One region of the Alteromonas sp. ABH4_453 genome, then DNA from elsewhere that is predicted to be linked to it. Evidence: predicted binding sites of a transcription regulator. Region 1 holds the regulator's gene; each other region holds the start of a gene.

The links. The regulator MetJ, encoded in region 1, represses methionine synthesis genes. The targets are predictions, from matches to a motif close to TAGACGTCTAGACGTCTA.
Region 2: serA (phosphoglycerate dehydrogenase) is a predicted target of MetJ. The motif match lies at 4,678-4,695, and genes of this name have one in related genera.
Region 3: metK (methionine adenosyltransferase) is a predicted target of MetJ. The motif match lies at 2,977-2,994, and genes of this name have one in related genera.

Annotation. Positions count from the first base shown of each region.
Region 1 is NZ_JBSWXP010000002.1:520,223-530,919, reverse strand. It holds gene hslU (HslU--HslV peptidase ATPase subunit) at 67-1,395, opposite strand; gene hslV (ATP-dependent protease subunit HslV) at 1,478-2,002, opposite strand; gene ACXAGV_RS05745 (hypothetical protein) at 2,384-3,052, shown strand; gene ACXAGV_RS05740 (SPOR domain-containing protein) at 3,129-3,707, opposite strand; gene priA (primosomal protein N') at 3,839-6,028, opposite strand; gene rpmE (50S ribosomal protein L31) at 6,499-6,711, shown strand; gene ACXAGV_RS05725 (hypothetical protein) at 6,917-7,234, opposite strand; gene ACXAGV_RS05720 (malic enzyme-like NAD(P)-binding protein) at 7,915-9,150, shown strand; gene metJ (met regulon transcriptional regulator MetJ) at 9,310-9,642, opposite strand; gene metF (methylenetetrahydrofolate reductase) at 9,804-10,691, shown strand.
Region 2 is NZ_JBSWXP010000001.1:399,596-410,292, forward strand. It holds gene ACXAGV_RS01710 (ribokinase) at 1-524, shown strand, start outside; gene ACXAGV_RS01715 (nucleoside hydrolase) at 547-1,488, shown strand; gene ACXAGV_RS01720 (ATP-binding protein) at 1,548-3,176, shown strand; gene ACXAGV_RS01725 (5-formyltetrahydrofolate cyclo-ligase) at 3,210-3,857, shown strand; gene rpiA (ribose-5-phosphate isomerase RpiA) at 3,948-4,604, shown strand; gene serA (phosphoglycerate dehydrogenase) at 4,948-6,177, shown strand; gene ACXAGV_RS01740 (DUF481 domain-containing protein) at 6,309-7,055, opposite strand; gene ACXAGV_RS01745 (DUF481 domain-containing protein) at 7,269-8,072, opposite strand; gene ACXAGV_RS01750 (HDOD domain-containing protein) at 8,208-9,032, opposite strand; gene ACXAGV_RS01755 (DUF1289 domain-containing protein) at 9,054-9,344, opposite strand; gene ACXAGV_RS01760 (SIMPL domain-containing protein) at 9,524-10,234, opposite strand; gene ACXAGV_RS01765 (efflux RND transporter permease subunit) at 10,398-10,697, opposite strand, start outside.
Region 3 is NZ_JBSWXP010000004.1:276,013-286,709, forward strand. It holds gene ACXAGV_RS09950 (ABC transporter substrate-binding protein) at 1-78, opposite strand, end outside; gene ACXAGV_RS09955 (3'-5' exonuclease) at 397-900, shown strand; gene ACXAGV_RS09960 (hypothetical protein) at 1,039-1,509, opposite strand; gene metK (methionine adenosyltransferase) at 1,761-2,906, opposite strand; gene tkt (transketolase) at 3,312-5,303, shown strand; gene epd (erythrose-4-phosphate dehydrogenase) at 5,322-6,332, shown strand; gene ACXAGV_RS09980 (phosphoglycerate kinase) at 6,442-7,617, shown strand; gene ACXAGV_RS09985 (fructose bisphosphate aldolase) at 7,939-8,838, shown strand; gene ACXAGV_RS09990 (hypothetical protein) at 8,924-9,373, opposite strand; gene ACXAGV_RS09995 (prolyl oligopeptidase family serine peptidase) at 9,801-10,697, shown strand, end outside.

The DNA.
Region 1 (10,697 bases):
AACTGTTTGTGTAGAAGCAAATGCTCATGACCCAATTACATGAAGAGACCTCTACTTACCAGTTATTTAAAGGATAAAACGCGAAAGATCTTCGTTATCCACCAAGGTTTCTAAGTGGCTGTTAACGTAGTCTGCATCAATCACGAATGACTCACCGCTCTTTTCAGAGGCGTCAAACGAGATGTCTTCCATCAAGCGTTCAAGCACGGTATGCAAACGGCGAGCGCCAATGTTTTCAGTACGCTCATTTACCTGCCATGCCGCTTCGGCAATACGCTGAATACCAGAGTCATCGAAACTGATATCAACACCTTCCGTTTTCATTAACGCAACATACTGCTGAGTTAATGATGCATTTGGCTCGGTAAGAATACGTTTAAAGTCGCCCACTTTCAGCGCAGCAAGCTCAACGCGAATTGGGAGTCGACCCTGAAGCTCTGGGATAAGATCCGACGGCTTGCTCATTTGGAATGCACCTGAAGCAATAAACAAGATATGGTCGGTTTTAACCATGCCGTGTTTTGTCGACACCGTTGAACCTTCTACAAGTGGAAGCAAGTCACGCTGGACTCCTTCACGAGAGACATCGCCTGATGTATTGCCTTCACGCTTACAGATTTTGTCAATTTCGTCGACAAACACAATACCGTGCTGCTCTACTGACTCTATAGCTTTTTCTTTCAAATCTTCTTGATTTACAAGACGTGCTGCTTCTTCTTCAATAAGCAGTTTGAACGCTTCTTTAATTTTCAGCTTCTTCTTTTTCTTTTGCGAACCCGACAAATTCTGAAACATGCCTTGAAGCTGATTAGTCATTTCTTCCATACCAGGAGGCGCCATAATTTCTACGCCCATCTGTGGAAGTGCCACATCAATTTCAATTTCTTTGTCGTCTAAGTCGCCTTGACGAAGCTTTTTGCGAAATGCTTGGCGGGTGCCGCGATCTTCAACGTCTTCTTTGTTGCCCCACGCGTCTTCTGGAGGAGGAAGCAAAACATCTAGAATTCGCTCTTCCGCTGCTTCTTCTGCGCGGAATTTCACTTTCTTCATTTCGTTTTCTTTCGTCATCTTTACCGCGATGTCGGCAAGATCACGAATGATGGTTTCAACTTCTTTACCCACATAGCCCACTTCGGTGAACTTAGTCGCTTCAACTTTAATGAAGGGCGCGTTAGCAAGTTTAGCTAAACGGCGAGCGATTTCGGTTTTACCCACACCCGTTGGACCAATCATCAAAATATTTTTTGGTGTAACTTCTTGGCGCAGCTCAGGCTCAAGCTGCATACGACGCCAGCGGTTTCTAAGTGCAATAGATACAGCGCGCTTGGCATCTTGTTGACCGATAATGTGTCGGTCTAACTCGTGAACAATTTCTCTTGGTGTCATCTCAGACATGAATAAACCCTTTTCTAACAATACTTGTTGTACTTGCTACGCAAACGAACGACAACAAGCCAATAACAGCTTTCGCTATTACTTAGTAATCTAGTACATCAACCGTTTGGCTATGGTTAGTGAATACGCAAATATCTCCGGCTATGGTCAGCGATTTTTCAGCAATTTCCTTAGCGCTTAACTCGGTATTATCTAAAAGTGCGGTAGCTGCCGCTTGCGCATAGTTACCGCCAGAACCAATAGCGATAAGATCTTGCTCTGGCTGCACTACGTCCCCGTTACCTGTAATGATAAATGACGCGGTTTCGTCGGCTACGGCAAGTAGGGCTTCGAGTTTGCGTAGCGCTCTGTCAGTTCGCCAGTCTTTGGCAAGTTCAACCGCCGCCTTGGTTAAATGGCCTTGGTGCGCTTCAAGCTTTGCTTCAAAGCGCTCAAATAGCGTAAAAGCGTCGGCCGTGCCACCAGCAAAGCCCGCTAGAATCTTGTCGTGGTACAAACGGCGCACTTTGCGCGCATTACCTTTCATTACGGTATTGCCTAGTGATACCTGTCCGTCACCGGCCATTACCACTTGATTCCCACGTCGTACAGATACAATCGTTGTCACGTTAATTCCCCGTTTAGCTGGGCGCAGCTGCGTTTTTTCATGTTACAAAGGCAGCAGCGTTTAAATTCAATAACAAATAAGTGGGGGAAGGCTTTTTAATTTCAAGGGTAAGACAAAAGAATGTGCACTCAGAACTGCCTACTAGATGGGCTTAGCGTATACGGACCTTATTAAAAACGCCATTTTTTTGTAGCCATATTCTCGCCGATTCAGAATTAGGGTGATGCTAAGTTTTTTTGCTTTGTAGAACCTACTGGCGGAGGAAGCCGCGCGTCTTGATTCCCCGCGCGCGAGTGACAACTGTTGTTACAAATCAAATTTGCTGCCAGCTGAAATTTGTCGCGTAATAATTTCAGTTTAAACTTATTTTAAGGCTTTCATATGCATCTTCAGCGTGCTGGAGGCATCGCAGCCATTGCTTGTGCCCTTACCTACCTGTTTGGTTTTGTGCTTTTTTTCGGCCTTATTGAACCACCCTTCGACACCTCTGACATTGGTCATTTACAGTTTATTGTGTCTCAGCGCGATACCTTTTTTATGGGGTACATGGTAATTGGTATTGTGTTTAGTTTCAGTCTGCTTCTATTGAATCAATCGCTTCAGGCTGTATTTAAAAACCATTCTCCCATTATGGCTCGCTATAACAGCGCCATTGGGAACATGTGGGCAACGTTCGTACTCGCCAGCACGTTTATTTTTTTAGTAAGTCTTCCGTTTTTGGCCAATTACTCTAATACCAATGAAGACAACGCAATTGTTGTATTAAAGAGTGTGGATATAGTGGTTGATGCACTTGGTGGAGGTATAGAGCTCATCGGCGCAATATGGGTGTTGTTAATTAGCTACATGGGTATTAAACATGGGGTTTACGACAAGGCAACTCATGTACTTGGTGTTGCCATAGGAACGGCGGGTATTCTCACCTTATTTTCAGGGCTTTCCGTCTTTTCGGATAATGTACTGTTGGAAGCATCGACCGCTATATTCGGTTTAGGCCAAATAGTGTGGTTTATACTTAATGGCGTGCACATGACTAGGGCATCTCGCTAGGAAACACCATATAGCAAGTGGAACGCACTCCTCGTTCCACTCCGCGCTTCTTCAAAATAAGTTGTACCAACAAAAGTTACAAATTCCAGTACCAAATTTGGCATGTGGCAATGTTAACTTTACGCAGGCTGTGCTTGGCTTTTTCCGCATCTCTTTTCGACTCGTAAGGGCCTAGAATAACGCGGAACCAATCGCCGTTGCTGCCAGTGCTGTGCCTGATAAGAGCCTCTAAACCCTGGAACGCAATTTTGGCTTTCATCTCTTCAGCCTGCGCGCGGGTTCTAAACGAGGCGCACTGCATTAGATAACGTTTATCCGACTTTTCCTGCTCTTTGACTTCAACTTCTACTTCATATCCAGGCAGGGTCTTAATATACTCCCATTCTTCTTCTGGTAGTTCAGGTAAAGACTCTTCTGTGGGAGCCACAGGCCTTGAAGCTTGTGTATCTACATCATCTTCTACGTTGTCTTTTATCGACCACAAAAATACACCAAACCCAATAACCAGTGCGAAAATACCAATAAGGCGTACGATAGGAAGCTTACCTGAAACTGGGGCGTTAGATTTCGCGTTTGCTGTTGGCTTTTTACCTTTACCAGCAGGCTTCTTTTTTTGAGGAGAGCGTCCACGAGAGACATAATCGCGTTGAGCCATAGTCGGCAATATTCCTACTTGTTATCGTTGTTTGTATGCGTAAGAAAACGTCATATACCAAATCTTTATGAAGCAGCAGCTTTTCTGCACTTCAATCCTGCGGAAATTTTAACGTATTGCTACCCAACAAGCTAACTGAAATCGGTAGGATCAATATCTATCGACCACCTTACCTTCATTGCCTGTGGCAACGCCTGTAAAAATGGCAGCGCCAAACGCAGCGCATTGTGAAGCGGCGCACGCTTTTCATGACTGCATACCAGCATAAAGCGGAACCTGCCTTGCCGCTTTTCGACCAGACAAGGAAACGGGCCATTTAACTCAATGGCATGCTGCTGGAGAAATACTTGCTTACTGTCTTGTAAAAAGCGATAGGCCAAACTGCTGTCGGTCGCTTCTGCGCGAATGACAAACTGGCTAATAAATGGGGGAAGCCCTGCCGCTTTTCGCTCCATTAAAGCGTGTCTGGCGAAATGCCCATAGCCATTGTGCACTAAATCTTGTTGCAAAGGGTGATGGGGGTTGTGAGTTTGAAGCCACATCTCACCAGGTTTACTGGCGCGCCCTGCTCTTCCAGCAAGCTGAGTTACAAGCTGAGCGAGCTTTTCTGGTGCTCTAAAATCGGCACTAAAAAGTGCGCCATCACAATCTAGCACTGCCACTAAGGTGACATGCGGGAAATGATGACCTTTTGATAGTATTTGGGTACCTACCAGCAGCTGGTACTCTTGGCGGTTTATTGCATCTAGCGTTTGGTGCAGTTTATCTTTGCCCCGCACGGTATCGCTGTCTATTCGTACCTGTTTAACACCGGGAAATAAACTTGCAAGCCCTTGCTCGACTTGCTCGGTGCCCGTACCCGCCGTAACTAATTCATTGTGATGGCACGCTTCGCAGTTTGATGGCATTGAACGCATACCGCCGCAGTGATGACACTGAAGTCGGTTCTGCGCTTTATGCACAGTATAAGGCCGGTCACAACGCTTACACATGACGGTTTCGCCGCAGTGATGGCAAAGCAGCGCTGGCGCATAGCCTCTGCGATTCACAAACACCAATACCTGATTTCCCGCGTTGATATGCTGGCGCATTATCGTTAGCAAGCCTTGCGAAATACCGTAGTGAATGGGTTGGTCACGCGCGTCCAACACATGCTGATGCGTGCTTTTCGCACCTCCCGCTCGCTTAGTTAGCTGCAAATGGGCATAGCGACCGCTTAGCGCATTATTAAGTGTTTCGAGTGCGGGCGTGGCGCTACCTAATAAAAGAGGTATATTGTGCTGCTTAGCCCGCATGGCTGCTAGGTCACGGGCATGATAGCGAAGTCCATCTTGTTGTTTAAATGACTCGTCGTGCTCTTCATCCACAATCAGCATACCGGGGTTGTAAAGAGGAGTGAAAATAGCCGAACGAGTACCAATGATAATACCGAGTTCACCGGCTTTTGCTCGCTGCCACACCTGTAGCCGTTCTTTATCAGAAAGCTGAGAGTGTAAAACGCCCACTGCAATACCAAAGCGCTTTTCAAAGCGTGACACGGTTTGCGGCGTAAGCCCAATTTCTGGCACAAGGATAAGCACTTGCTTCCCTTCGCGCAGTAAAGGTTCAATAGCTTGAAGATACACTTCCGTTTTACCGCTACCGGTAACCCCTTCAAGCAAGCTTACCGCGAAGTTGCTCTGCTGACGGTTTAGCGCGGCAATGGCAACTGACTGCTCTGTGTCTGGAATTGGCTTTTCAGACACCGATAACGAGGCAAGCCAACTGCCTGACTTAAACTCAGGCGCGACTTCCTCAATGCTTGCCAATGACTTTTCGACAAGCGCTTTTACCGCAGGTGCGCCATACTGCTTGCGCGCTTGGGACGCTAATAAGACACCACCGGCCAAAGCAGAAAAACAGGCTTGTTGTTTAGGCGCTCGCGATAACGTGTCTGCAGTCGTTTGCTTGCCTTCTTCGGTAAGCATTAGCATGTCTTGGGGTGTTGGCGCTGCTGGCTCGCCTTTGCGCAATAAAACAGGCAGCATAGCGTGCAGCACTTCACCCGGCGCATGATGATAGTACTGCCACAGCCATTGGGCCATTTTCAGCAGCACCTCATCTATAATGGGGCTATCGTCCAGTACCGACTCAATAGCTTTTAGCTTGTTGGAGTTTTCAATGTCGCTTTCTGTTTTGTGTAGGGTTTCAACAACTACGCCCACAAGTTTGCGCGGACCGAAAGGCACAACCACTCTTACCCCCGCACTTAATGCGTTATCGTGGGTATATGTGAAAAGTTGGCGCAGTGGCACTGGCACGGCAACTTGGATAAAGGCCATTGCGAAAGTTTTACCTTATTTAACAACTGTTACAGCGCGTAATGCGCTTACTAAGCTTCTTATGTTGAAACTAATTATACTGAAGCTACTTGCAGGCCTATACATTACAGCAATTTGCGCTGCTAACAGCTAGCTACACATTTTGCTACTAGAGCATGTTTTTGCCACTAGAGCGTGATTTTGCTACTAGAGCATTTGGCCCAGCCTTGAAAGACAAATATTTAAACATACTTTACAGGTAAGCATAAAAGGAATGTTTTTTGTTTGGCCTTTTTATACGGCTACCTTGTCTAGCTCTCTTGTTTAGCATTTGGCCAAAAACCGCTTGATCAAGGCCCTGCCATCCTTTATTATGCGCCGCTCTTTTGCGATAGGCTGTTCTTTGAACGACTTATCATTTGAATTAAGTAACGTATGGTGTGCGACTTCGGGTTGTATAGCGATACGGCCTTATTATGTGAGGTAACCCAATGAAACAAGATATCCACCCAAAATACGAAGAAATCACAGCAACTTGCTCATGTGGTAACGTAATGAAGATTCGCTCTACGCTTGGTAAAGACATCAACCTAGACGTATGTTCTTCATGTCACCCATTCTACACTGGTAAGCAACGTAACGTTGACACTGGTGGTCGTGTTGATCGCTTCAAGAAGCGTTTCGGTGCATTGGGCAAAAAGTAAGCCTGATATCGAGTTCGAAAAAAGCGCCTTTATGGCGCTTTTTTATTGTTTAAAATTCACGCTTCACACAATCAAGGTGTGCCAAACAGCGCTTTACCGCCGTTATCCTACGTCAGGCCAGTACCTAGCCAGTTTAACAAGCCCTGCAACTCGCCTTTCTGAAAACGTTTTTAGCTTAATTAACAACATTCAGCGTAACCTGAACTCAGTGAAGGTTTTTAATATTAGATAAATGCCTATCCCAATTGCCGCCACTCACTTTCTTACACTCTTCTTCGCTATCAAAATAAATACCAACGGGTGCTGACTTAATTGACGCCAAAGCTATATTCACTTGGTTTATGAAGTCTATATCCCAACCATTAGTTAACGCCCGCTGCTTCTCCTGCTCAGTATTAAACACGGCAATCACTTGCGGCGCTCTCCAATGCCCTAAGTGAGTTAGCCAAACAAATCCATTATTGGCAGATTTTACGCTTTCGCACACATCGGTTAACACGGTTATTAGTTTTCTTTCTGTCATATCCTCGCCTTCAGTGCGAATTTAGAGTGGGCTTTCACAGGATTTTATCAGAAATATTGGAAGGAGAATTAACGAGGTATCTCCCTGCGTTCTATTTTCCTGATTTGGGTTTCTGTCCTATGTATTTATGAGAACGTAGATCCCTTTGATAGCTTTGTTTTCATCCTCCACACAATAGACCTACAGAATGTTATAACAAGTCAAAATAAATAGTATGAATGGCAATTATAGCCCCATTTTACTGGTCTAATTAGTATGCCTAACCTACATTGGTATATAAGAATTCTGATCAGATATGTACACAGTGATTGGCTGTGTTAGAGTTGCGATCGGCACTTTGATAGTAAGCATTAATTCTGTGAATAATGCATTACTTTCAAGACTTGTGGCGCTTTTGGGTACATAAACCTGAGGCTTGTATCCATTAAGGTATGTGAACAAAATCAGTAAAGGTTAACGCCTAGTCTGCTTTTTCCACATGCCACCTTAGGGCCTATTGATGATTGCTATAAAACAAAGATCAACAAGCCCTATTGCTAACAACTATTTATAATCACTTTTGTCATTACTTGGTTGTAACGCGCTTACGTTTATCTACCTATAACTATAACGACAATAAAATAGCGACAGAGCGTGAACGAAAACACCGATGAACCCTACATCTAAGGATACCTTTTTACATGTCAGATTTTAGACAACGCGCACTCGACTATCACGCCAAACCCACACCTGGAAAAATCCGCGTAGAGTTATCTAAGCCAGCCGATAGCGTCGATGACCTTGCTCTTGCCTATAGCCCAGGCGTTGCCGAGCCGGTCAGAGAAATAGCCGAAGATGCAGATAACGCCTATAAGTACACGGGTAAAGGAAACCTGGTTGCAGTTATCAGTAATGGAACCGCGATTTTAGGGTTGGGTAACCTAGGCCCACTGGCATCGAAACCTGTTATGGAAGGTAAAGCCCTTCTGTTTAAACGTTTTGCAGGACTGGATGCCATTGACATTGAAGTGAAGCATCGAACGACCGAAGAGTTTATTAATACGGTAGCGAATATCGCTGACACATTTGGCGGCATTAACTTAGAAGACATTAAAGCACCTGAATGCTTTGAGATTGAACAAGAGCTAATTAAACGCTGTAAAATTCCGGTATTTCATGATGATCAGCACGGTACCGCTATTGTAACTGCAGCAGGCATGCTTAATGCTCTGGAAATTCAGGGTAAAAGCATAGAGAGCGCTAAAATTGTATGTATGGGTGCCGGTGCAGCAGCGGTCGCTTGTATGGAACTGCTTATAAAGTGTGGTGCTCAGCGTGAGCGTATTTATATGCTAGACAGAAAAGGCGTTATCCATACTCGTCGCGAAGACTTAACTGAGCACAAAAAGCTATTTGCTAACAATACTGACAAACGTACGCTTGAAGATGTAATGGAAGGCGCGGATATTTTTGTTGGTGTGTCAGGACCGGATGTTTTACCACCAGAAACACTGGCCTTGATGGCTGAAAACCCAATTGTATTTGCATGTTCTAACCCTGACCCTGAGATAAAGCCTGAACTTGCTCACGAAGTACGTAAAGATCTTATTATGGCTACCGGACGTTCGGACTACCCTAACCAAGTTAACAACGTACTGTGTTTCCCGTTTATTTTCCGTGGAGCACTCGATGTTCGTGCAACGGCCATTAACGATGAAATGAAAGTAGCGGCAGTAGAAGCCCTTCGTGCTATCACGAAGGAGCCTGTACCAGAAGAAGTACTAGCTGCCAGTAAGAGTACTAGTCTGACATTTGGTAAGGAGTACATTATTCCTAAACCTATGGACCCGCGTTTGTGCGAGCGTATTGCTACCGCCGTATCTAAGGCGGCTATTGAGTCGGGCGTTGCACGAGTGCCTGAAAGCCCAGAAGAATAAAGCTCTAGCGCACAAGGCTAAAAATGGATGTATTAGCGCTCAACCATTATTTACTGAAAAGTGCGCTTGAAGAATAAGAGCACATAACACATAAAAAACGGCGCTGTATCGTAAGCTTAGCTTTCAATACAGCGCCGTTTTTTATTTAAATGCTAAATTTTAGTCATCTTCTGACACATCGTTTTCGAAGCTTGGGTCAATGCCCATTTCTTCCATAATGCGCCTAGCTTCAGCCGGTACGCGGTTAGGGTTGTCTTTGCGCAGGTCATCATCGTTGGGCAAAGGTTGCCCGGTAAACGCGTGTAAAAACGCTTCACACAGCAATTCCGAATTAGTGGCGTGACGCAAATTATTGATTTGGCGGCGGGTACGCTCATCAGTAAGTGCTTTAAGCACATTAATAGGTATAGAGACAGTGACTTTCTTTACCTGCTCGCTCTTTTTCCCGTGCTCTGCGTAGGGGTGAATATATTTACCGTTCCATTCTGCCATTGTACTAACTCGGTCTACTCTTTTTTATATTATGAAGAGAAATTCTAAACAAGTTCACGAAAAGGTCAATTGAGCAGTGTAAACCTCTTGACGTCTAGACATATATTATTTAATTTAGACGTCTAAACGTCTATAAGATTACATTTTTGAGAGAAAAAGCCATGGTTTCTTACGCACAAGGTATCGATGCATTAAACCAGTCCCTGTCGGAACTGCGTGATATTGATGTATCTTTTGAATTCTTTCCGCCTAAAACGGAAACCATGGAGCAGACCCTGTGGAAGTCAGTTGAACGTCTAGCGCCGCTAAAGCCAAGCTACATGTCGGTAACCTACGGCGCGAATAGCGGTGAGCGTGACAGAACCCACGACGTAGTAAAACGCATTCAGCAGCAAACCGGTGTCGCGGCGGTTCCTCACTTGACCTGTGTTGATGCTAGCCGTGATGAGCTTAAGCAAATTGCAAAAGACTACTGGGACTCAGGTATCCGCCGTATTGTTGCGCTTCGTGGCGATTTACCGCCAGGAGTAGAAAAAACAGAGATGTATGCCTCTGATCTTGTTGCCTTGCTAAAAGACGTTGCCGATTTTGATATTTCTGTTGCTGCCTATCCAGAGAAGCACCCTGAAGCGCCAAATGCGCAGTTTGATTTACTAAACCTTAAGCGCAAAGCAGAAGCTGGCGCTACAGAAGCGATAACCCAGTTCTTTTTCGATACGAGTGTTTACCTTCGATTTAGAGACCGTGCAGCCGCAGCGGGTGTCGACTTAGACATTGTTCCCGGTATATTGCCGGTAACCAACTACCAAACGCTGGTCAAATTTGCCGGGTTTACAAATGTTCATGTTCCTGGGTGGTTGCACAAAATGTTCGACGGCCTTGATGCCGATGACCAAGCCACCCGTAATTTAATAGGCGCTAACATTGCTATGGACCAAGTTAAAGTACTAGCTAAAGAAGGGGTAAAACACTTCCATTTCTATACTTTGAACCGTAGTGAATTAAGCTACGCCATCTGCCACATGTTGGGCGTGCGTTCAGGCGCTTAATACATA
Region 2 (10,697 bases), on a different contig from region 1:
CGCGCCCTTCGGACTGGGTATTAACGCAGAACGAAACCAGCAGCATTGAAGAAGTACTTCGCCAAGCGAAAGAAAAACAGCTAAAAGTAGCTTTTAACCCAGCGCCTATGAGCGAGTCGGTTAAACAGCTTCCGCTAGACTGTGTAGATTTACTTATTGTAAACGAAACCGAAGCTGCTGCGATTACCGGTAAAGAAGAACTTGAAGATATTGTGACAGTGTTCAAAGAGCAGTGGTCACACTGCGAAGTTATTATTACACTAGGTAAAGCCGGTGTAATGATGCTGCGCAAAAATGAAGTTGTAGAAGTAAAAGCATTCTCTGTTGATGCGGTAGATACCACCGCAGCCGGTGACACCTTTATCGGTTATTTCTTGTCTGCATACAGCAACCACACCGATGCTAAGCAAGCATTGCGTCGAGGGTGTGCAGCTTCGGCCATTGCGGTTACCCGTGAAGGCGCAGCACAGAGTATTCCAACACAAAAAGAAGTGGATCGTTTCTTAGCGAAACACGCCAACTAGCAAGACGCATTGAGATAAATTGATGGCACATAAGATCATATTAGATACGGATCCGGGGATTGATGATGCAATGGCGATCTTTTTCGCTTTCCAATCTCCAGATATTGAAGTTCTAGGCTTAACTACCGTTTTCGGTAACGTTCCAGTAACGATGGCAGCGCAGAATGCACTAACACTTTGTGAAATTGCAGGTAAAGATATTCCTGTAACCAAAGGCGTTGGTATGCCATGGGTTGGCCCAGAGTCAAACTATGCACACTTCGTACATGGTGAATACGGCTTTGGTCACATTAAGCCTGAAGCACCTAAGACCGAGCTTGACCCACGCAGCTCTGCGCAGTTTATCGTTGATATGGCGCGCAAGTACCCGGGCGAGATCACCATTGTTGCTATTGGCCCATTGGGTAACTTGGCACTTGCACTTCGTCTTGAGCCAGAACTGCCTAAGTTGGTGAAAGGCGTTAGCATTATGGGTGGTGCGGCGTTTGTTCCTGGTAACGTTACACCGGTTGCTGAAGCAAACATTTGGAATGATGCGCACGCGGCGGAAATCGTGTTTGCGGCAGACTGGGAACTGACTATGTTTGGTTTGGACGTAACAAACTTCACGCCATTCTCACCTGCCTTTGTTGAAAAGCTTGAAGAGAAAAACAATACGCTTGGCGGTTTTGTGAAAGAAAGTGCCCAGTTCTACATGGATTTCTACTCGCAAAACCGTGAAGATCGCGTGTGTTTTTTCCACGATGCATTCCCAATTGCCCACCTTCGTCACCCAGAGTTATTTGAGCTGACTGAAGGTCACGTTCGCGTTGGCACAGGTACGCTTGATAGAGGGCAAACTGTAGTTGCGCCTAAAGGTACAACACCTAGCCCGCTATGGAATGAAGCAAATACAATAAAAGTAGCGACTAAAGTTGACCATCAAAAGCTGGAACAACTATTCATAGACACCTACGCTTTATGATATGTTTAAGGGATTGTTAATATACAATCCCTTTTTTATTTCATCGTTAGGTTCAAACTATGCAATCAGCTCCACTCCCCATTAATGAGGAAGAACGTCTTGCCGAGTTACTCAGCTACGACGTACTTGATACCGAAGCTGAAAAGCTGTTTGATGACCTAACAGCACTTGCCTCGCAAATTTGCGAAACCCCTATTGCACTTATTAGTCTAATTGATCCTGACCGCCAGTGGTTTAAATCACGAGTGGGGTTGGATGCTGAAGAGACGTCCCGGGAAATTGCTTTTTGCTCTCATGCGATTTTGCAAGAAAAAGTGTTCGAAGTTCCTAACGCCACGTTAGACCCTCGATTTCATGATAACCCTTTGGTAACTGGCGCGCCTGATATTCGCTTCTATGCTGGTGCACCACTCATTACCCCATCGGGACACGCAATCGGTACACTTTGCGCCATTGACCGCAAACCTAAAACACTGACAGAAGCGCAGAAAGCATCACTTCAAACTCTTAGTAAATCGGTAGTAGCGCATTTGGAACTAAAGCGTAAGAACCGAGAACTAGAGCGTACTAGCCAATTTAAATCTGACTTTCTGTCTTACATAAGCCACGAAATCAGAACGCCACTTAATGCGATAAACACCTTTAGCCGGCTGCTTGAGGGCGAAGCTCAAAAGTTGGGTTTGCCCTCGTCTTTTACCACACCGCTTTCTCATGTAAGTACAAGCGGCGAAAGGCTGCTAGAAATTGTAAATTCAGTTCTAGATATCAAGCAAATAGAAGCTGGTAAGATGCGTGTAATGCCCCGTGCGGTGGACACTAAAGACTTTTTCACACATCTATTTTCGTTAACTAAAATCCGTGCCGAAGACAGCGGTATAGTATTTTCAACAAAAATTGATGAAGCAATGCCCGAATCTTTGTATTTTGATGACACTAAATTTGGGCAGATTGCACTTAACATACTGTCGAATGCGATTAAATTTACCAATAAGGGTAAGGCTGTCAAAGCGCAAGTGAAATACAAAAATGGCAATGTTGTGTTCAATGTCATAGATGAAGGCATCGGCATTAGCGATGATGATCAGAAGCGACTCTTTAAGCCTTTCGAGCGAATGGGTAACGCTCAAGAGATTAGTGGAACCGGCTTAGGCTTGAATATATCTAAGCGCCTTGTCGAGCTCATGGACGGGTCTATTAAAGTTAGCAGTAAGTTGAATCACGGCACTCGCATAAGCGTGACTTTACCGGCCGACGCGTTGAGTGAAAATCAGTTCGTTGAATCAGAACCACGCAGCATTGTAGCTCAAGTCAACGTTAGCCAATCCGCGAATGTTTTGGTGGTTGAAGACCACTATATAAACCAAGTAGTTATTCAAACCTTATTCGAAAAACTTGGCGTGTCTCTCTCTGTAGTGAGCACTGGCGAAGAGGGCGTTGAATACGCCAAGTCTAATCCTGTGGACTTAGTTCTTATGGATCTCAACCTTCCTGGCATTCAAGGCGATGAAGCAACAGCTCAAATAAAGGGGTTCAAGCCAAATTTGCCTATTGTCGCATTAACGGCGGATGTGATTACCCAGCCAGAATATTTGCGTGAGCAAGGTCTTGATGATGTATTGACCAAACCCATTGAGAGTAGTGAATTAGTTCGTGTACTTAATCACTTTTTAGGTGAATCTGATCGTTAACCTCCTGGTTTAAAGCGAGTAAGGCCTTCAATCATGCAGATAAGCGTTTCACAAGAAAGCATGCGAACTCGCGCACAGTTGCGGAAAAAGCTTCGCGAAACACGCCGTGAGTTATCTTTTGAACAACATGAGGATGCTGCAAAACGCGTAGCATCGCAACTCAATGCCCTGCCTTTTCTCAACGAGAGCATAACAATAGCGGGATATTTAGTTAACGATGGCGAAGTCAATTTAAAGTACTACATCGATTGTGTTTGGCAGGCTTCAAGCAAAAAAAGATTCGCACTTCCTGTACTACACCCCGTATGCAAAGGGCATCTACTTTTCTTATCTTACAACCCAAACACCCAGCTTATTTGTAACAAATACAACATTGAAGAGCCCGTGCTGGCTTGTGAAGACGTTGTTCCGGTTACGCTATGTGATGTTATTCTTATGCCGCTTGTAGGCTTTGATAGTAACGGTAATCGCTTAGGCATGGGTGGTGGCTATTACGATCGTACATTAAGCTTTACTCAGCGCCAAATGAGTTCCCATTCGCCTCTTAAAAAACGTGCGCCAAAGTTGGTAGGCATTGCCCACGACATTCAAGAAGTAGATGCCCTACCTATTGCACCGTGGGATGTGCCGCTCGATGCTATCGTAACACCCACGCGCGCCCTGCATTTTACTAACTCGTGATAGCCATTATAACAAATTGAATATACGAACTTGTGGGTTCATGTACGCTTATACGATACACTTGCGAACACAATAAGTCGGAGAATGACCATGGATCAGAACGCAAAAAAACAAGCCGTAGCCAAAGCAGCCATCGAATATGTTGAAGCAGATAGCATTGTAGGTGTGGGTACAGGCTCTACCGTAAATTTCTTTATTGAAGAACTCGGTAACATTAAACACAAAATTGAAGGCGCAGTATCAAGCTCAGAAGCATCTACCGAGCGTTTAAAAGCCCTAGGCATTGAAGTGTTCGAGTTAAACGAAGTCAGCAACCTTTCGGTTTATATCGATGGGGCTGATGAGGTTACTGAACACAAGCATATGATTAAAGGTGGAGGCGCAGCACTCACTCGCGAAAAAATTGTAGCCGGCGCCGCAACTACTTTTGTGTGCATTGTTGATGAAAGCAAGCGTGTGCCTGTATTGGGCTCATTTCCGCTGCCGGTCGAGGTTATTCCCATGGCTCGCTCTTTTGTAGCCCGTGAACTGGTAAAACTTGGTGGCGACCCTGAATATCGGCAGGGAGTAGTGACAGATAACGGTAACGTTATTTTAGATGTACACAACCTTGAGATTCTTAATCCGCGCGAACTGGAGCAAGAAATTAATAATATTCCTGGCGTAGTGACTAACGGCATCTTTGCGCTAAGAGGCGCAGATATTGTACTAAGTGCCACAGAAAGTGGTGTCGAAACCTTTAAGTGATAGCTTGGCACGGCGTATAGACGGTGAAAAGCTATACAAAATACTGCTTTCAACTTAATGCGTTTTCTGTTAATTTCCGTTTAGACGTCTAGATGTCCTTAGTTAGGTGCGACGCGTTTTAATGTTTACGCTAATTAAGGTCCGCGTCATTTATAGCGAAAGCAATCAACGTGATTATAAAAGCTTGGTAGCAGTTTTGCTAAAGCAAGGCTTCAGAGCAGCGTAGTGATGCACATTGCCGCACAGGTTGTACAAAGCTACGCTTTTAATACTTGTACGTTCAGTAAGTCTTGGATTGGCGATGCAAGCAAACCAAATTACATCAGTGAGAGATAGCGAGTTCATGAGCAAAGTTTCATTAGAGAAGGATAAAATCCGAATTTTATTGTTAGAAGGTGTTCACCAGAGTGCATTGGAAACACTAAAAAGCAATGGGTATAGCAACATTGAATTTCTCAAAACCTCACTTCCTGAAGATGAGTTAATTGAGAAGATAAAAGACGCCCACTTTGTTGGTATTCGCTCGCGTACCCAAATTACCGAAAAAGTGGTTAATGCAGCACAAAAGCTTGTGGCTATTGGTTGTTTCTGCATCGGCACCAACCAGGTTAACCTTGAAGCCACACAACGTCGTGGCATCCCGGTATTTAACGCCCCGTTTTCTAATACTCGCTCGGTTGCTGAACTGGTTCTTGGGCAGATTATTCTTCTACTTCGCCAAGTACCAAGCAAAAACGCCAAAGCCCATCGTGGTGAATGGGAAAAAACTGCGGTTGGCTCTTACGAGGCTCGCGGAAAAACCTTAGGCATCATTGGCTATGGCCACATTGGTACTCAGCTAAGTATTCTTGCTGAACATTTAGGTATGCGCGTTCAATTCTTCGATATCGAAGACAAACTTGTGTTGGGTAACTCGGCTCAGGTGAAGTCACTGGAAAAACTGCTTAATACCTCTGATGTGGTATCGCTACACGTGCCTGAAACGCCTCAAACTCAAGATATGATTGGCGAGAAAGAACTGTCGCAAATGAAAAGAGGCAGCATTCTAATTAACGCTTCTCGCGGTACCGTCGTTGATATTGACGCGCTTGCAAACGCATTGGAAAGCGGCCACCTAAATGGCGCAGCAATTGATGTATTCCCAGTAGAGCCTAAGTCTAACACTGAAGAGTTTGAGTCACCGCTTCGCGCGTTCGACAATGTTATTCTTACGCCACACGTAGGCGGAAGCACACAAGAAGCGCAAGAGAACATCGGAATTGAGGTGGCTGGAAAGCTAGCGAAATACAGCGACAACGGCTCTACGTTGTCAGCGGTTAACTTCCCTGAAGTATCGCTGCCCGAGCACACCGGTCGTTCACGACTTCTCCACGTACATAAAAACCAACCGGGTATTCTTACCCAAATTAACCAAGCGTTCGCAGAAAAAGGCATTAACATTGAAGCCCAGTATCTACAGACTAACGCGGAAATTGGTTACGTGGTTGTGGATGTTAAAGAAGACCGTGGCTATGAGGCATTGGCAGAGCTTCAACAAATTGATGGCACAATTAAGACTCGTATTCTCCACTAAGAAGCCTTGTTTGTAGCCTAAACAAAAACGCTGCACTATGTGCAGCGTTTTTTATGCTTATCATTTTACTTCAATACTTTTTACTTCTATTTTTTGAAGGGCCTATTGACCTTTAAACAAATTAGTTCGGCTTAGAAGAAGTTGTAAACTAGGCTAACAGCAGTTTCAGTATCAAGCTTTTCTACGTCATCATCAACGTTGGTGTTGTGGTCTAATTTAAATGAAAGACGCATAGAAAGATTACCGCTAATGGTAGCAGTTAGGGCTGACTCAGCACGTGACTTAGTGTTGTCAGAACCCACTTCTGTACTCACTGTTTGAGTAAATTTAGCAGTATCAGAAATCTTCCAAGAATATGCTGATGATGCACGAACAATCATGCTATCAAGGTTTTCACCGTCTTGAGTTTCAATGAAAGAATAACCCGGACCGATTGAATATTCTAAGGTATGGCGCTTGTTTTGAAGAACCTTTTGGTTCCAACCCGCAGCTACAGTAGCCTGATAGTTAAAGTTGCTGAATCGGTCATCTTCATAAGATGCGAATCCGAATAAACGGTTATCTGGGTTGGCGAGTTTGTAGTTACCCTGCGCTGAACCGAAGAACTTCTGTGCAGAAGTAAATTCAACATCTTCCCCGTCATCGCCTTCTACCGTCTCTTTCTTGTAAAGACCTTTAAGAATGTAGTCGTTACTCCACTTCTCAAGTTCTTGATGCGCTTGAATACCTGCGCTGATAGATGTTGTTTCAGTGTTACCTGATGTAGAGATAAAACCTAGCTCACCTTCCATTGTAAAAGGCTTCACTTCATCGTCTTGAGCGAAAACAGCCGGAGAAAGAGAAATTGCAACTAAAGATGCAAGCACTTGCTTTTTCATTGAACAATCCTATTGATTATCGGTCCATTCGTTGTACGCGATACCTTTTGAACTGCAAGGCGGCACAACACGAGTTTTAAAAGAAGTCGATTAAGTAATGCACCGGAGAAACTGGCATCACAAACAATGGTGCGCAGTGTACATTTTCAAGCCTCTCAGTCAATGCGAACGCGGCAAAAAGCCTAAATTCGACTGTTAATTTACACTAATTGACTAAAAGAATTGATAGACCAGCGCTACCGATGTTTCTGTGCTTAACGCCGCAACATCTTCAGGGGTGTCTGTTTCGTGATTTAATATGAATGATAATTTCATTGCCAATGATCCAAACACATTGGCAGAAAGCGAGGTTTCTGAGCGAGATTTTGTATTTTCTTCGCCGGCCTCTGTGCTAACGAATTGCCTTAATTTTGCACCCGAGCTCCAATGATATTTATACTCGGCAGACGCGCGCACTATAATGCCGTCATTCACAAGGCTCTCGTTATCTTCTTCCGCTTCAATAAAGGTATACCCTGGCCCCACACTATAACGAAATTCGCTATCTTCATTTCGCCATACGCGCTGTGACCAACCCGCAGCAAGTGAAGCGCGATGTTCATAACCGGTAAACTGATCGTCTTCGTAATCGCCATACATGAAGAGGCGTCGTCCCGGCGAAAGCAGTTTATAGTCGAATTGTGCGCTCGTGAAAAAGCGTTGTGCGCTGATATCACGCTCTGTGGTAGGCGTACCACTCTCTTTATAAAGCAGTTCAGCAAAATAAATGCTGCTCCAGTTTTCGGTTTCGTGGTCAGCGTTGACCGCTGCTTTAACGCTGGCTGCAGACGTGTTGCCGGTATTAACTAAAACACCGAGCTCTCCGTCTAATGTAAAACGCGGTATTTCATCATCGGCGTCGGGAGTGAAGTCTGCATGATAAAGCGTTTCAATGAGATCCCTCGCGTTTGCAGATAAACACACGCCAATACAAATGGCACCGACAACAACACGTGGCCGGAAGATTTTTCTAAACATAACTGATTTTACGTCGAGCTTTTATAGTTATTAGATTACGCCTATTTGAGACGCACGTAATACCAATCCTCTGGGGGAGCTTTACTCTGTTTTAAGAATATAAAAGTGCGGTGACAGAACTGATGCACTGAAAGCTCAGTGAATAAGCGACACAATTTTTGCTGTTTCTTGTTCAGCATATTCAATTGAGTTACTTATCACTTCCATGTCGAGACTTACTGTATTGGCTATTTCTGACGTAAAAAGTTCAATGTCAGCATAATTTTCTTTATCAAGTTGACTAAGCGTTACACGACTTGCAATTGCAAGAACACATATATCAACATCAGAAGTATATTTTGCTTCATCGTTCATAAATGATACGGGATAAAAAAGACCAATAGGTAAGTGCCATTTTTCAAGTATGATACCGCTGCAATGTGCAAACGTAAAACCGAAATGGGCCAGTTGCTCAATATGTGGCAAGTCGTTCTTTTTCGCATTGCGGTAATCGTCATAGAGCTTAGGCTCTTTGTTCGCAACTATGAGTTCGCTCAGGTTTTGCAAAATACCCATCACGAAAAAGCGTTCGGCGCCACGCACATTCAGCCGCATGGCTAGACTCTTCGCCACCATCCCGCAATAAACAGAAGCATGCCAGTGCTTGTCTAAATCAATTAGCAATGTATCAAAATGCTTAAAGGCAGTGGTTGCAGTTTCAGCGATAACTAAATTATAAAGGGCCTCGCCACCAATTACATTTATGGCTTTTGCTACAGATTCAATTTGAGATGGGAAACGAAAAAGCGAACTATTGGCCAGGCGTAACACCTTAGCAGTGAGAGAGGGATCGGCACTGATTAGCACAGCGATGTCTTCAATACTCGAGCGAGGGTTGTCTAGCGTTGAGCGCAAGCGCACGCAAATATTGGGTAACGTAAATGATTTCGCAGCATACGAAACATACTTTTCTAACGGCATTAATAAATCTCAAACTCTTTTTTAACGACTTTCAGGCGGCTCATCGAAAAGAGAAAACTGTCGTGCCGCCTCCTCGCCCTTTAGTGCTTGCGCTTTGCGTAATTTTGCTAAAACTGCATTTTTACGTCGTACACAAGCACTAATTATCTTTCTTTTTGTTGCATCATCAACTTTAAGCCAATAAAGGCGCTCTTCACGACTTCTATAGCAGCCTTTACAGTACCCTCTTGGACCAGACTCGCAGACACCTATGCAAGGACTTGGGATTTCAAAAAATTCAAGCTGCTTAGATTGTGCTTCGAGATCCGTCATTTCAGGCTTACCACCCTTAGTCAATGAGCTTTGAGTGCTTAAGAATACCCTGCACTAACTTAAATTAAAACGCATATGGGCGAATCTAGCCAGTAGACATTAGCAGTAATCTAATACACAAAATGCACAAATGCGCGTTCTACTCAATATTGAGTGAGCGTTTTAGCATAGCATGAATATTAGTCAACGAGGGTATATTCGATGGTAGAAACCACGCGCACTTTCTTTATGTGTGGATGATGGCTGTCGCGACTAGAAATACTGAACTGCCCTTGGTTAGCGCGCTTAATTTTGCCCAACGTACTTTTTGAATCTTTGGCAAATTTTTCCGCAACCTCTCTCGCATTGAGCGTCGCTTCTTCTATCATTTCCGGCTTTACTTCGTTTAAGCGGGTAAATACATAGTCGGGCTGAGCGCGGTAGCTTTGGTCTGATAATACAATACCAGTTTTAATTAACTCCCCAATTTGCTGCATAAGCGCTCGCACCTTTTCAACATCATTTGAAAAGACAGTAACGGTTTGAATGGCACTGTAGCGAAATGGCGCTTTTTCACTACTTCCGTATTGTTGCGCCAATTTGTCATTTATTTCAGGCTTTCCAATAGTAATGCTTTCTGCTGATATGCCCTTCTCTTCTAAAAAGTTAGCCACCTGAAGGCTATTCTTTTCAATATGTTCATAAAGTTGAGGTAAGTCATTGCCCGCGTCGACAAATTGAATAGGCCAAATAACCTGATCAGCAATGTATTCTCGCTCTGACAATCCTTTTACGGTTACTACTCTATCCCACGTTTGCATATCGTTCATGGCAGAAGACACCTGAACACCAAGCAAGGACACAGCAACCACCATGCCCATCGCCATTACTATTGCCGCACCTATTTTCATTTGAATCTCCATTCTTTCTGTTTTCAACAGGATACAAGCGAATATAAGCTTTTCGGTTTCACAAAACGACATAAAAGCTGACCAATGGTGGCAAAAAAAAGGCCACTCGAATGAGTGGCCTAAAGAGCCCCTTAAGAGGGCAACGCTTGGGTAGACGGGAGAGTTAACCTTTACGCTGTATCAGGTAATAAAATACCGGAGTTAAGATAAGTCCAAATACGGTAACACCTATCATGCCTGAGAATACTGCCACACCCATAGCTTGACGCATTTCAGAGCCGGCACCGGTTGATACCGCCATTGGCAGCACACCCATGATGAAAGCAATGGATGTCATGAGTATAGGGCGAAGACGTAAGCGACTTGCTTCTTTAATGGCTGAAAGCGCGTCCATCCCCTTGTCTTGTAGCTCTTTTGCAAACTCGACAATAAGAATGGCGTTCTTCGTTGCAAGGCCAACCAG
Region 3 (10,697 bases), on a different contig from region 1:
TTGGTTGTTGTCAGCTAGGCACGAATTAAAAAGAGAAAAAAAGCAGAAGAGCGCTGATAGAAAAAGATTTGCACGCATGGTTTAGCTACCTGATTGATTACCCTGAAAGTGTATAGCAATGCGCTAAGCGTTTTGTCATTTACGTATTATCCTTTAGTATAAATTTGCGTTTTTTATGAACAATTCCTCCTTTTTAACACCGTATTCAGTTTAGTCGGATAGATAGCAATGTGGCACGATTCTGCTATTGCGTTAGAGGTGTAAAGTTGAGTGGTTGTTTTGTGAGGGGGCTAAAATAGCGCCCGAAACAGTTGTTTAAAAAATTTTTCTGTACCAATGTGAAAGGTATCTTCTTTTACTGACACACATTAAGGAGAACAGTAGTTTGGAGTATAAGTGCGAAATACAACACTGCCGACAATAATAGATGTGGAAGCAAGTGGTTTTGGGGCAGCGAGTTATCCTATAGAGATTGGCATTGTGCGCTATGATGGTGCAAAGTGGTGCAAATTGCTTAGACCATTTTCCTCTTGGGTGCATTGGGACTCGCAAGCTGAGTCGCTACATGGCATTTCTCAGCAGATGCTGCAAGCACGAGGTGAGGACCCTTATAAAGTGTGTGTTGAGCTTAATAATTTTTTAGGAAACACGATAGTGTACAGCGACGGATGGGTAGTGGATAACCCTTGGCTTATTAAGCTTTACGCTGCAGCGAACGTCGACATGTCTTTCACCTGCCGCGCTCTTGAATATATTTTAACCGAGCCTCAAATGGAAAAATGGCACGATGTAAAAAATAGCCTTGTAGCCGAGAATGATGTTAAGCGCCATAGAGCAAGTTCAGATGCGATGATTATTCAACAAACTTACGCGAGAACCATTGAACTCACGCAAGGGTAATACCAAATCGCATAGATAATTGCCTACTCAGAAAGAGCAGGAACGTTTCTTAGGAAAGGTTGATAGTGCAGTAGTGGCTTAAATGAACTCGGACAGCAAGTATATGACGACCATTGTTAGCGGGAAGCTAACAGTTCATCAGAACAGGTAGTTCACTCCCAAAGAAAGGGCCATGTTTTCTTCTTCCCCCACTTGTCTATGCTCTATTTCTACAGCCATATTTAGACCTTTGTTTTTGCCAAGTAGCCAGCCTAAACGGGTAAACGTACCGATATCGTGAGGTAAATAAAGCCACTCAGCATAATGTTGAAAGGCGGTGTTGTTCGTTTTATAGGTCGCATAAACCTTTTGTGGAATCCATGTGTCAAACCGTCGGCTGGCGCTGAACATGCCTTGTGATCCTGCTGGGTAAGTATAGCTGTTGTCGTATAAGAAGGTTTCAGTTGTAGATTGAACGCGATATGTACTGTTTAACTGCCAGCGAGCTATCTTTTTGCTTTTAAATTGGATTGGGCTGTAATTACTATTATTGTTACCCGCGAATACAGGTAAAGCAGTCAGCGAGACAGCCAGCGTGAGCGCTATGAGAGTACCAGTAACCACATTCATGGAAGAGTCCAAGGTGTTGTTATCTTGGCTTGTAAAACAACAAGAAACTACAAGCAACAGTGTGTTCGTTATTTAATCATAGCCGCAAAAAATAAATGATGGAAATATTCTTTGCTGTTTCTTATTTAATTCGTTGATTTAGCTAGTTAGCAAAGCCTAAATAGAAAACGCCGCTAGTTTGTATAACCACTTAAAACCCAAGCGTTATAAAAACTGAACGGCGTGTATAGAAGCATTACTTGATTGTCGAATTAGACCGATGCTTTTAACGCATCTGCTTTATCTGTTGCTTCCCATGGGAATTCGTTACGACCAAAGTGACCGTATGCAGCTGTTGGGCGATAAATTGGGCGCTCAAGGTTTAGCATTTGGATAAGGCCGTAAGGACGTAAATCAAAGTGTTCGCGCACTAGTGCAACGAGTGTTTTCTCATCTACAACGCCAGTTCCAAAGGTATCGATGCTGATAGACGTCGGCTCTGCCACACCGATGGCGTAAGACACTTGAATTTCACAGCGCTTAGCAAGACCTGCTGCCACAATGTTCTTAGCAACATAACGGCCCGCGTATGCTGCGCTGCGGTCAACCTTTGATGGATCTTTGCCTGAGAACGCGCCGCCGCCGTGTCTAGCCATACCGCCGTATGTATCTACGATAATTTTACGACCTGTTAAGCCACAGTCGCCCATTGGACCACCGATTACAAATCGCCCCGTTGGATTGATGTGAAAACGCGTATTGCCATCTATCCACTCGCTTGGAAGCACAGGCTTGATGATTTCTTCCATTACCGCTTCACGTACTGTTTCAGTGCTTACTGAATCGCAGTGTTGGGTAGAAAGTACAACAGCATCAATGCCTACTGGCTTGTCGTTTTCGTATTTAAAAGTGATTTGGCTTTTTGCATCTGGACGCAACCAGTCTAGTTTGCCAGATTTACGTACTTCCGCTTGTTTTTGAACTAGGCGGTGAGAGTACGTGATAGGCGCCGGCATTAATACATCAGTTTCGTCGCTCGCGTAACCAAACATCAGACCTTGGTCACCTGCACCTTGTTCTTCTAAGCTTGCGCGGTCAACACCTTGATTGATGTCAGGAGACTGTTTACCAATTGCGTTTAATACAGCACATGAATCGGCGTCAAAGCCCATATCTGAGTGCGTGTAGCCAATTTCTTTAACAGTTTTTCGGGTAAGTTCTTCAATGTCTACCCATGCAGAAGTGGTGACTTCACCACCTACTAAAACCATACCGGTTTTTACATACGTTTCGCAGGCCACCCGAGCGCGAGGATCTTGTTCTAAAATAGCGTCAAGAACCGCATCTGAGATCTGATCAGCAATTTTGTCCGGATGTCCTTCAGACACTGACTCGGATGTGAATAAATGCGTGGCCATAAATGCTCCGTAAGCGTTAAATTATCAAAATAGTCGTATATTGTACTAAAACAAGTTATAAATACCAGTCTTTACTTCTAGACGTCTAAAAGTCTCTTTGTTACGAAATGTTGACATAACCCGATCAGTATTAAGGTTATTTGTATAAAATAAAAAGACTTAGGCAAAGGTAAGAGAGTTTTTATTACCGTGCTAATACGCATTGGTGAGCGTATAGACCATTTTTTACTATTACTTTCGCTATTGGCAATGAAAACTCATTGAACTGTTAGGTGGCATAGGTAAGAATAACGCCACATTCAATCGTATAAAGAAGTAGAGCAAACGCCTTATCTCTACGCTCGTCTAGCTCTGCTAGCCCGCTAAGATACGAAACAAAAGATACAAAATAAATCAGGAGACAACATGCCCTCTCGTCGTGAACTCGCCAATGCAATCCGTGCATTAAGTATGGACGCCGTTCAACAAGCTAAATCTGGTCACCCAGGTGCCCCAATGGGGATGGCTGATATCGCACAGGTACTATGGGGTGATTTCTTATCACACAACCCAGCAAACCCGTCTTGGGCTAACCGCGATCGCTTTGTGCTTTCAAATGGTCACGGCTCGATGCTGTTGTACTCTCTTCTCCACCTTTCAGGCTATGAACTGCCTATTGAAGAGCTGAAGAACTTCCGCCAATTGCATTCAAAAACGCCAGGTCACCCAGAGTACGGTTATGCGCCAGGCGTTGAAACGACCACTGGCCCATTAGGCCAAGGTATCAGTAATGCTGTGGGTATGGCGCTTGCTGAAAAAGTATTGGCGGCACAATTTAACCGCGACGGTCACAACATTGTTGACCATCACACCTACGCATTCTTAGGCGACGGCTGCCTAATGGAAGGTATCTCACACGAGACATGTTCACTAGCTGGTACACTAGGCCTTGGTAAGCTTATCGCATTTTGGGATGACAACGGCATTTCAATTGATGGTGAAGTGGAAGGTTGGTTCACTGACGATACGCCAGCACGCTTCAAGAGCTACGGTTGGGAAGTTATTGACGGTGTTGACGGTCACGATGCAGAGCAAGTAAAAGCCGCCATTGAAAAGGCACAGGCGAATACTGCGCAGCCTACGCTTATTTGTTGTAAAACTACCATTGGTTTCGGTTCGCCCAATAAAGAAGGTACCGAGTCTTGTCACGGTGCACCACTAGGTGATGACGAAATTGTTGCTACTCGCGAGAAGCTTGGCTGGAGCCACGGCGCGTTCGAAATTCCTGACGATATTTACGCAGGTTGGGATGGCAAAGAGAAAGGCTCAAAAGAGGAAAGCGCGTGGAATGATGCTTTCGCAGCATACGAAGCCGCCTACCCAGAGCTTGCAGCAGAATTCAAACGTCGTGTTAATGGCGAACTACCTGCAGATTTCAGCGACAAAGCAGACGCTATCATCGCTGAACTTCAAGCTAACCCACAAAACATTGCTTCACGTAAAGCGTCGCAAAATGCATTAAATGCGTTTGGTCCGTTACTTCCTGAACTATTGGGCGGCTCTGCCGACCTTGCTGGTTCTAACCTTACCATTTGGGAAGGTAGCAAAGGCGTTGAAGCAAACGATGCATCAGGTAACTACATTTATTACGGTGTACGTGAATTTGGTATGTCGGCCATGATGAATGGTATTGCTCTTCACGGTGGCTTCAAGGCATACGGTGCAACCTTCCTAATGTTTATGGAATATGCACGTAATGCGGTACGTATGGCCGCACTAATGAAGCAGCCTGCAATTTTCGTTTACACCCACGATTCAATTGGTCTAGGTGAAGACGGCCCAACTCACCAGCCGGTAGAGCAGGTGGTAGCGCTACGAGCAACGCCTAACCTTGATAACTGGCGCCCTTGTGATCAGGTTGAGTCTGCTGTGTCGTGGAAGTCTGCTATTGAGCGCACTGACGGCCCAACAACGCTTATCTTCACGCGTCAAGGCTTAGCGCAGCAAGAAAGAACGGCTCAACAAGTGGCTGATATCGCGAAAGGCGGTTACGTACTTAAAGACTGCGAAGGCACGCCAGAGCTTATTCTTATTGGTACTGGTTCTGAGGTTCAGCTAGCCGTTGAAGCAGCAGAAAAATTAACCGAGCAGGGTAAGGCCGTTCGCGTAGTGTCTATGCCATCAACTGACGTATTCGACCGTCAGTCTGCTGATTACCGTGAAAGCGTATTGCCTTCTAGCGTTGTTAAACGGGTAGCGGTAGAAGCGCTGTCTAAAGACAGCTGGTATAAGTACGTTGGCTTCAATGGCGCTATCGTGGGCATGGACACCTTTGGTGAGTCTGCGCCTGCTGGCGATTTGTTTAAGCACTTCAACATTACCACTGACGCTGTAGTAGAGGCTGCACTGTCTCTGTAAGAGGTAATAGATAAGCCTATGGTAAATATTGCCATAAATGGGTTTGGTCGCATTGGTCGCAACGTGTTGCGTGCGCTTTATGAAAGCGGGCGCAACAACGAATTTAACGTAGTGGCTATTAACGACATTGCTAAACCCGAAGGCATTGCACATTTACTTAAATACGATACCGCCCACGGGCGGTTCCGTTTTGATGTGGCCTTAAAAAACAACACGCTTAATGTGGCAGGCGACGATATTACACTGCTCGCGATAAGCGATATTAAAGACCTACCGTGGAAAAACTTAGGCATTGATATTGTGCTTGAGTGTACGGGTAAATTTGATGACAGAGCGTCGGGGCAAGCACATTTAGATGCAGGCGCTGGCCAAGTGCTGTTCTCATCTCCCGGTTCACCAGATTTAGACAATACAGTCATTTTTGGAACCAACGAAGACACGTTGACCAGTGAACAAAAATTAGTCTCTAACGGCTCTTGTACCACAAACTGCATTGTTCCTGTTATCCAAGCACTAGACGCTGCGTTCGGTGTTGAAAGTGGTACGATCACAACCATTCACGCGTCTATGCACGACCAGCAGGTTATCGACGCCTATCACGAAGATTTGCGCAGAACCCGTGCTGCAAGTCAGTCAATTATTCCCGTTGATACCCGACTTGCTGCCGGTATAGAGCGTATTCTGCCTAAGTTTGCGGGTAAGTTTGAAGCCATTGCGGTTCGCGTACCTACTATTAATGTTACTGCCATGGATTTAAGCGTAACGCTTCAATCTAAGGTAACGATTGAGCAAGTAAACCAAGCCCTTCGCAATGCAAAAGCGGGGCGTTTACAGGGCATTTTGGATTACACCGAAGAGCCTTTGGTGTCGGTAGATTTCAATCATGACCCTCACTCGTGTATTGTAGATGGCACACAAACAAGAGTTAGTCACAAACAACTGGTTAAAACACTGGTGTGGTGTGATAACGAATGGGGTTTTGCAAACCGTATGCTCGACACAGCTAAAGTGATGTTCGACGCAAAATAACGCATTGATGCTGCCAGGGCTGGTAGCACAGCCCGCGCAGCTTTCACAGTTAATTTGAGCGTGCTTTTAACGCATGCTCTGCTGAATTTAAATTAACATAGGAAAGACGATGGCAATTCCAAGCATGAGCGATATGGCCCTACAAGGTCAGCGCGTACTAATTAGACAAGACTTAAATGTGCCGGTAAAAGACGGCAAAGTAACTTCTGATGCCCGTATCAAAGCATCAATCCCTACGATTAAAGCAGCCCTAGAAGCTGGTGCGGCAGTTATGGTGATGTCTCACCTTGGCCGTCCTACTGAAGGCGAGCCTGCGGATGAGTTTTCTCTTCAACCTGTTGTTGATTACCTTAACGATGCCCTAGACGTACCGGTTAAGCTTGTGAAAGACTACCTAGACGGTGTTGAGCTTAGCGAAGGCGAATTGGTTATCCTTGAAAACGTACGTTTTAATAACGGCGAAAAGAAGGACGACGAGACGTTAGCGAAACAGTACGCAGCACTTTGCGATATTTTCGTTATGGATGCCTTTGGCACCGCTCACCGTGCACAAGCGTCTACTCATGGCGTTGCTAAATTTGCGCCAAAAGCCTGTGCTGGCCCATTACTTGCCGCTGAATTAGATGCACTGGGTAAAGCGCTGGATAACCCTAAGCGCCCAATGGTTGCTATTGTTGGTGGTTCAAAAGTATCGACCAAGCTAACCGTACTAAAAACACTAGCTGAAAAAGTTGACCAGCTGATTGTTGGCGGTGGTATCGCTAATACGTTTATCGCGGCACAGGGCCATAATGTGGGTAAGTCACTAGTAGAGATGGACCTTACCGAGCAAGCTACGCAGCTTATGAATGAAGCGCAGGCGAATGGCGGCAATATTCCAGTGCCAACAGATGTTGTAGTGGGTAAAGCGTTTGATGAGAATACTGAAGCGACGCTTAAAGTAGTGAGTGACGTTGCCGACGACGATATGATTTTTGATATCGGCCCAGACTCATCTAAGGCGTTAGAAGACATTATTAAAAACGCAGGAACTATCGTATGGAATGGTCCTGTAGGCGTATTTGAATTTGAACAGTTCAGTGCCGGTACAAAAGCGCTATCTGAAGCGATTGCAGCGAGCGATGCATTCTCAATCGCAGGTGGTGGTGATACACTAGCAGCCGTTGATAAATACGGAATTGCCGATAAAGTTTCGTATATTTCAACAGGTGGTGGCGCGTTCCTTGAATTCTTGGAAGGTAAAACACTACCAGCGGTAGCAGTACTAGAAGAAAAAAATAAATAAGCCTAAGCGCTGCATATTGAAGCAGCGTTCTATAGCGCATAAGAGTTCATAGAAGCTCATGAAAGCTAAGGCCTAGTGCAAAGTTGCCCCAACATGTGTCACGCTCAGTAACAGCATTTTTGAGCGTGACCATTTAATCGGAAACGATTACACCTGCGAAACAGTGAAGTGCGCAGGCATAAATACCAATCTTATTACAGATGTGTTTACTTTAGGTGTCGGCGTGCCGAGTCTGAGACAAACAGATCTTTAATAGAATTGGTATAACAATAAACCCTACACCTGTCTATTAAGGCAGTAATATACAAAAGGAGTGTTGCAATGGCATCACAAGCTCAGCAGGCAATGTTGGATAAACTGAAAACGCAAACCGGTTTTATTGCAGCGTTAGACCAAAGCGGCGGTAGTACCCCTAAAGCGTTACGCTTATACGGCATCGAAGAGTCTGAATATAGCTCAGACAAAGAGATGTTCAATCTTGTTCACGAAATGCGTACACGCATTATCACCAGCACCCCTTTCAGCGGCGAGCGCGTTCTTGGCGCAATCTTGTTTGAAAACACCCTTGATAGAGAAATTGAAGGCATGTCTTCTGCACATTTCTTATGGCAGAAGAAACGCGTAATTCCGTTCCTAAAGGTAGATAAAGGATTAGCTGAAGAAAGCAACGGCGTGCAGGTAATGAAGCCAATGCCTGGTCTTGATGCACTGCTAGCTAAAGCGGTGGCGCAAGATGTATTTGGCACTAAAATGCGCAGTGTTGTTAAGCTTGCTAATCACCAAGGTATTAAAGACGTTGTTGCTCAGCAATTTGAAGTGGGTAAGCAAATTTTAGCCGCGGGCCTTGTTCCAATCATTGAGCCAGAAGTGGATATTCACAGTCCACAAAAAGCGGAAGCAGAAGCATTACTTAAGCTAGAGATTTTGACCCAGCTTAATCTGCTAAACGAAGGTCAGGAAGTCATGCTGAAGCTAACGCTACCCACAGAAGCAAACTTCTATAAAGAGCTTGTTGACCATCCTCGCGTACTTAAAGTTGTTGCACTTTCCGGCGGCTACAGCCGTGATGACGCAAACGCAAAACTGGCGGAAAACCAAGGCATGATCGCGAGCTTCTCTCGTGCTTTAACCGAAGGTGTATCAGCACAGCAATCTCAAGAAGAGTTTGAAGCAACGCTAGATACTGCAATTGAAGGTATCTACCAAGCATCTAAGGCGTAGTAAAAAGCGTTGGTACAATATTCTTTGTAAACTCGTTAGAGCGCCACTGGCGCTCTTTTTGTTTTCGTCAGTTTTGTATGCTTTATTACCGCGTAAAGTCAAAACGGGTAAAGAAGCGTTCTGCTTCGTCTCTGTTATAGCTATAGCCCTTATCTGTCAGGGCATTTAAAGCATCTTGTACAGAATTGTAAAAGCAGTAAGGAACCTCAGCAGTGTTATAACACTGAGAAACCTGCTGCTTAGTTGTCAGCATAATGTCGGTATCTAGTATCACCACAGCAAGAAATGACAGGCCACGGGCTTTCCTTATCCGTGTTTGCTTAACAAAAATATCAAAGGCGGAAGGAGGCATCAGGCTTTCACCATAAAGACAACTTAACTGCGTCCATGGTTTACCTTGCTCGAATGTGGAGATATCGGACGACATCTTAATCACGCCATTTTTCAAGGTTTCATCATTCCATGGGCCGCGCGCTGTGAACATCAGCAACTGACCATTAGCTGTACTTTCAAATTCGCCGTGTGGATTATTCATGGTTAATACCTTTTTGCCATGTATAAAAGTTAGCATTCTGACGTTTTTGTGCAACTAACCATAAGGATAATTAATGCCAATCCGCATAGTTCACTGCTCTCTCAGAAGGCATTGGCAAGTGTCCAAGTAAAGCGCGGAAATGCAGGAATGTCGGTTTCCTTTCAAATTCCCAGAATGCGGCTAGGAAACTTGCCAGGGCTTCCCGAAGGACGAGTTTAAATTACTGTGTTACGTTTATTAGTTTGCGCTTAATCGTCTTGATGAGGGCGTTCAGCGTTTACTCTTTATCGAGAGAATTTATTCAGTAATACTGGAATTACAAAACCATCACGCAAAAGTGAGTACGCCAGAAAACAAAACGAGAGGACCTGATTTAAAGTGTTCCGCAAAGGTTTACAGGTCCATATAACGAAAAATAAGGTGAGGTATGTTTAGAAATAGAAGTCGCAGGTACTCGTCGGTAGTGATGCGTCAGGCAGCGTTAGCTGCACTTTTTTACGGGGGCGCTTTTGCATTATCAAATGTAGTGTTATCCAGTTCAGTCTTTGCCAATACTGAGGCTGGAATTACCGATACAGACAATAGCCACTATTTTAAATCGGAAGATATTTTTAATTTGGAATACGTGAGCGAAGTTCAGGTGTCGCCAAACGGTAAATATGTTGCATATGTGCGCCGTTCAAACGACATTACGTCAGACAGCAGTCGAGCGAATGTATGGCTAGCGTCGGTTGATGGGAAGTCACACCGCCCCTTACTGTCGTCGAAAAAGAGTTACTATTCTATTCGCTGGTCACCGGATGGGAGCCGGTTGGCTTACCTTTCTAATGAAGAAGGTAAACCGCAATTATATGTGCGATGGATGGATACAGGGCAAACGGCTCTCGTCACAAACGTGGCGTCGAGCCCGAGCAATATTACTTGGTCGCCAGATGGTAAATACATTGCCTTTACCATGAGCATAGATGCCAAAGAAAAGCCGCTAGATGTAAAAATGCCAAAAAAGCCAGACGGTGCAAAGTGGTCGCCTAAATTTCAGTACATCACCAAAGCGCGCTATCAAGCCGATGGGCGCGGGGTTCTTGAGCCAGCTTACACTCATATTTTCATCGTTCCTGCCGATGGTGGTACAGCACGACAGCTGACTTCAGGTAACTATCACCACAATGGGCGATTAAGCTTCTCCCCCGAAGGTGACAAAATCTATTTCTCTGCCAATCGCACTGATAATTGGGAGTATGAGCCTGTTGAAGCCGATATATTTTCCGTTGATTTAATGGGAAATATTGAACAGTTGACTCAGGATAAAGGCCTTGAATCATCG